2 regions of the Kitasatospora sp. NBC_01300 genome follow, and region 1 is predicted to be linked to the other one. Evidence: riboswitches for the same ligand, from Rfam matches in the RefSeq annotation. Region 1 holds a riboswitch; the other holds the start of a gene.
The links. A riboswitch is a leader RNA that binds a small molecule or an ion and turns the genes downstream of it on or off. The one in region 1 is predicted to bind magnesium.

Region 1 (2,459 bases):
GGCCATGATCCACAGGATCGCCTGCGAGCTGATGTCCGGCCAGACCACGGCGGCGGTCAGGATCAGCGACAGCATCACCAGGACCCCGACCACGGCGGAGGTGAAGGCGTTGGTCTTGGGCCCGTTGATCCAGGGTCCGAGGACGGCCTTGTCGTTGCAGAGCAGCAGCAGGAACACCGTCGCCGAGGGCAGCAGCACACCGGCCAGCACCTGGACGAACTGCGTCATCAGGCCCTGGGTGTAGTCGGTGGACAGCAGCGTGATCGCGGCCGCCGCGACCACCAGGCCCGCGTAGATCGCGTAGAAGCCCTTGGCGCCCTTGACGCCCCGGTGCAGCGAGTGCTTGATGCCGAACACGTCGCCGATGGCGTAGGCGGTGGACAGCGACACCGCGAAGGCGCCGATGATCGAGGCGTCCAGCAGCGCGATGGCGAACAGCACGCCCACCACGTGTCCGGCCTTGTCCTCGATCCCCTTGGCGACGGCGCCCGCGTCGGAGAACTGGCCGAAGCCGTCGGTGCCGGCGAAGGCCGCGGCGGTGAAGCCCATCATCGCGGCGGCGCCGATGATGACGATGGCGATCCCGATCCACAGGTCGACCTTCTCGTACTTCATGAAACGCGGCGTGATCCGCTTGTCGATGACGTACGACTGCTGGAAGAACAGCTGCCACGGGGCCACCGTGGTGCCCACGATGGAGACGATCACCAGCATCACGGCCGCCAGCTGGCCCGAGCCGCCCGGCATGCTGGGCACCACGAAGTCGTGCGCCATCTGCGAGGTCTTGGGGTGGACCATGAAGTAGATCGGCACCAGCAGCAGCGAGCCCACGCACAGCGTGACCGCGACGCGCTCGAAGCGCTGGAACGAGCCGGTGAACGCCGAGGCGATGATGATCACCGCGGCCAGCACCACCGAGGCGACCTTCGGCAGCCCGAGGTACCCGGCGGCCAGGGTGACGCCGATGAACTCGGTGACCAGCGTCAGCGCGTTCAGCAGGAACAGGTCGATGACGCTGAACGCGCCCCAGAACTTGCCGAAGCGCTCCAGGATCAGCCGGGCGTGGCCGACGCCGGTGACGGCGCCCAGGCGCAGCACCATCTCCTGGTTCACGTACAGCACCGGGACGAGCATCAGCAGCGTCCACAGCAGCTGGGTGCCGTAGTTCTGCCCGGCCTGTCCGTAGGTGGAGAAGGCGCCCGCGTCGTTGTCGCCGACCATCACGATCAGGCCGGGGCCCACGATGGCGAGCAGGGTCTTGAGTCTTGCGGACAGGCCGTGGCGTGGTGTGGTGTCGTCGAGCCGGATGGTGCCGAGCGCACCCTTGATGTCGCCGACGTGGGCGTCGTCCAGTACCGCTGAACGCGGGGCGGGGACCTTGGAGTTGAGCGTGGCGTTGGTGGTCATGACGATCCTCCCGTGGGCCCCGGGGCAGGCGGGGCGATCGGGGGCGCACGGCGGCGATCCCCCTGCGGACGGGCGCGGCGCATCGCCACCCGGTGGTGCGGGCCCGTTCGGGCACGGCGAAGCCGGGTGGTTGAGGTGATGAACCGTCAGAGATGTTCGCAGGGAGGGTCGTTACCGCGTGCCGGGAGTGTGCGAGGACAAGCGGGGGTAGGGGCAACTGTGGCCCGGACTACTGCAATCCATGTCTCTCGCCTCCTCCCGGTCGACGCACCCCGTGGTGCGTGTGATCGACGCGGCAAGGAGTTCGCCGGCGCGCGAAGCGACTGCCGGCTCACCCCAACTCGTCAGAGCTTTGGCACTCCACGGCGTGTCCAGCCCGGTCGGGCCGGAAGCCACTTCGGATCAACCCTTAGGTCGGGAAGATCTGTCCTAACCCTGGGCGTCTCTCGACGTCGTCGGATCAGTGGCCTGTGTCCGTGAAGAAGCCTCACCGAACGAGGTGCCTTCTTCAAACCTCCAGAAGCATAGACCGCGCGGAGGCCGATACTTGCGTACTTGGTAGAACCTTTACCTTCTGTCTCCGGCCGTCCCGGCCGAGGCGAGCCGGGGTACGGCGGGGCGGATCGGGTGACGTGGGGTTTTGCCGCCGGGCCGCCACGGAACGACTTCCCACCGCATCGGCAGCAGCACCAGGTTGCGCCCGAATCCAAGGGGTGGCATGGCGTCCGCAGGCTCCCAGGACGGTCCCCGGCAGGCGCGGGCCCTCGTGCTCGCCCGCCACGCGAAGCTGTGGCTCGTTCCGAGCATCCTGTGCGGCCTGCTGGCCGTGGTGCTCTCGCTGCTCTACATGGGCGGCATCCTCAACCCGAACGGGCACCTGCACCGGCTCCCGATCGCCCTGGTGAACGCGGATCAGGGCCCGCCGCCGCCGGGCCGGACGGAGACCCTGGGCGCGCGGCTCAGCCGGGAGATCGTCGCCGGGACGCCCGGCAGCACCGTCGACTGGCGCCAGGTCGACCAGGCCGAGGCGATGGAGCAGCTCTCCACCGGGA
Region 2 (2,459 bases), 4.8 Mb from region 1:
CCGGCCAGACCACGGCGGCGGTCAGGATCAGCGACAGCATCACCAGGACGCCGACCACGGCGGAGGTGAAGGCGTTGGTCTTGGGCCCGTTGACCCACGGTCCGAGGACGGCCTTGTCGTTGCAGAGCAGCAGCAGGAACACCGTCGCCGAGGGCAGCAGCACACCCGCCAGCACCTGGACGAACTGCGTCATCAGGCCCTGGGTGTAGTCGGTGGACAGCAGCGTGATCGCGGCCGCCGCGACCACCAGGCCCGCGTAGATCGCGTAGAAGCCCTTGGCGCCCTTGACGCCCCGGTGCAGCGAGTGCTTGATGCCGAACACGTCGCCGATGGCGTAGGCGGTGGACAGCGACACCGCGAAGGCACCGATGATCGAGGCGTCCAGCAGCGCGATGGCGAACAGCACGCCCACCACGTGTCCGGCCTTGTCCTCAAGGCCCTTGGCGACGGCGCCCGCGTCGGAGAACTGGCCGAAGCCGTCGGTGCCGGCGAACGCCGCGGCGGTGAAGCCCATCATCGCGGCGGCGCCGATGATGACGATGGCGATCCCGATCCACAGGTCGACCTTCTCGTACTTCATGAAACGCGGCGTGATCCGCTTGTCGATGACGTACGACTGCTGGAAGAACAGCTGCCACGGGGCCACCGTGGTGCCCACGATGGAGACGATCACCAGCATCACGGCCGCCAGCTGGCCCGAGCCGCCCGGCATGCTGGGCACCACGAAGTCGTGCGCCATCTGCGAGGTCTTGGGGTGGACCATGAAGTAGATCGGCACCAGCAGCAGCGAGCCCACGCACAGCGTGACCGCGACGCGCTCGAAGCGCTGGAACGAGCCGGTGAACGCCGAGGCGATGATGATCACCGCGGCCAGCACCACCGAGGCGACCTTCGGCAGCCCGAGGTACCCGGCGGCCAGGGTGACGCCGATGAACTCGGTGACCAGCGTCAGCGCGTTCAGCAGGAACAGGTCGATGACGCTGAACGCGCCCCAGAACTTGCCGAAGCGCTCCAGGATCAGCCGGGCGTGGCCGACACCGGTGACGGCGCCCAGGCGCAGCACCATCTCCTGGTTCACGTACAGCACCGGGACGAGCATCAGCAGCGTCCACAGCAGCTGGGTGCCGTAGTTCTGCCCGGCCTGACCGTAGGTGGAGAAGGCGCCCGCGTCGTTGTCGCCGACCATCACGATCAGGCCGGGGCCCACGATGGCGAGCAGGGTCTTGAGCCGCGCGGACAGACCGTGGCGCGGAGTGGTGTCGTCGAGCCGGATGGTGCCGAGCGCACCCTTGATGTCGCCGACGTGGGCGTCGTCGAGCACGGCGGTGCGGGTGGTGGTGGGGACCTTCGGGTCCAGCATCACGTTGGTCATGGCAGGGCCTCCCTGCCCCCTTCCTTGAGGGGGCGACAGGGGGCACGCAGCAGCGATCCTCCCTGCGAGAGCGCACGCCGCCGGACCGCACGGCGGCGCTGAGCGGCGGCGGCCGTGAGGGCATGACGGAGCGTCAGACGTCGTGCGTCGGGGCGCGGTTGAGCGCATGACGCAGCGTCAGGTGAACGCGCGCAGGGAAGGTTGTTACCGCGTGCCAGAGGTGATCGAGAGCATGCGGGGGTAGGGGCGACTATGGCCCGGACTATCGCAGTCCATGTCTCTCGCCTCCTCCCGGTCGGGGGTGCACCGTCTGTGCACCGCATCGCGACACGGCAAGGAGCGGACCGACCCCACAGGACCGGCACACCCCAACTCGTCAGAGCTTTGGCACTCCACGGCGTGTCCAGCCTGGTCGGCCGGAAGCCACTTGGGGTCAACCCTTAACTCGGGAAGACCTGTCCTGAACCTGGGCGTCTCTCGACGTCGTCGGGTCAGTGGCCTGTGTCCGTGAAGACGCCTCACCGAACGAGGTGCCTTTCAAACCTCGTCAAGCATAGACCCTCCCCTTCACCCGGATAGCGGCGTTTCGACCGAGCTTCGACAGCTTTGTAGAAGCTTGACCAAACCCACCCCTCGACGTGCACCCCCGTCCGGCATATATAGTTCACCGACATATGCAGCTCAACAGCTCACGAGGGGGAAGTGTGTCCCACAGCGATCCGACCCGATCCGCACCCGTCCTGCACCTGGCCAACGTCACCCGGGTGCACGGGCGGGGCGCCGCCGAGGTACACGCCCTGCGCGGCGTCGAACTGGCCGTCCACCCCGGCGAGTTCGTCGCCGTCATGGGCCCGTCCGGCTCCGGGAAGTCCACCCTGCTGACCCTGGCCGGCGGACTCGACGCGCCCAGCGAGGGCGAGATCCTGGTCGAGGGCGTGGCCCTCGGCGGCCTCAGCCGCGGCCGGCTCGCCGACCTCCGGCGGCGCTCCATCGGGTACGTCTTCCAGGACTACAACCTGATCCCCGCCCTCACCGCCGCCGAGAACATCTCGCTGCCCCGCGAACTCGACGGAGTCTCCGGACGCAC

Region 2: linked by a shared signal. The riboswitch ahead of OG556_RS04935 (NRAMP family divalent metal transporter) and the one ahead of OG556_RS25990 (NRAMP family divalent metal transporter) in region 1 are both predicted to bind magnesium.

The regions. Positions count from the first base shown of each region.
Region 1 is NZ_CP108408.1:5,910,725-5,913,183, forward strand. Features, by position in the region: gene OG556_RS25990 (NRAMP family divalent metal transporter) at 1-1,407, opposite strand, end outside; M-box (ykoK) riboswitch at 1,736-1,913, opposite strand; gene OG556_RS25995 (YhgE/Pip domain-containing protein) at 2,126-2,459, shown strand, end outside.
Region 2 is NZ_CP108408.1:1,147,811-1,150,269, forward strand. Features, by position in the region: gene OG556_RS04935 (NRAMP family divalent metal transporter) at 1-1,372, opposite strand, end outside; M-box (ykoK) riboswitch at 1,733-1,909, opposite strand; gene OG556_RS04940 (ABC transporter ATP-binding protein) at 2,077-2,459, shown strand, end outside.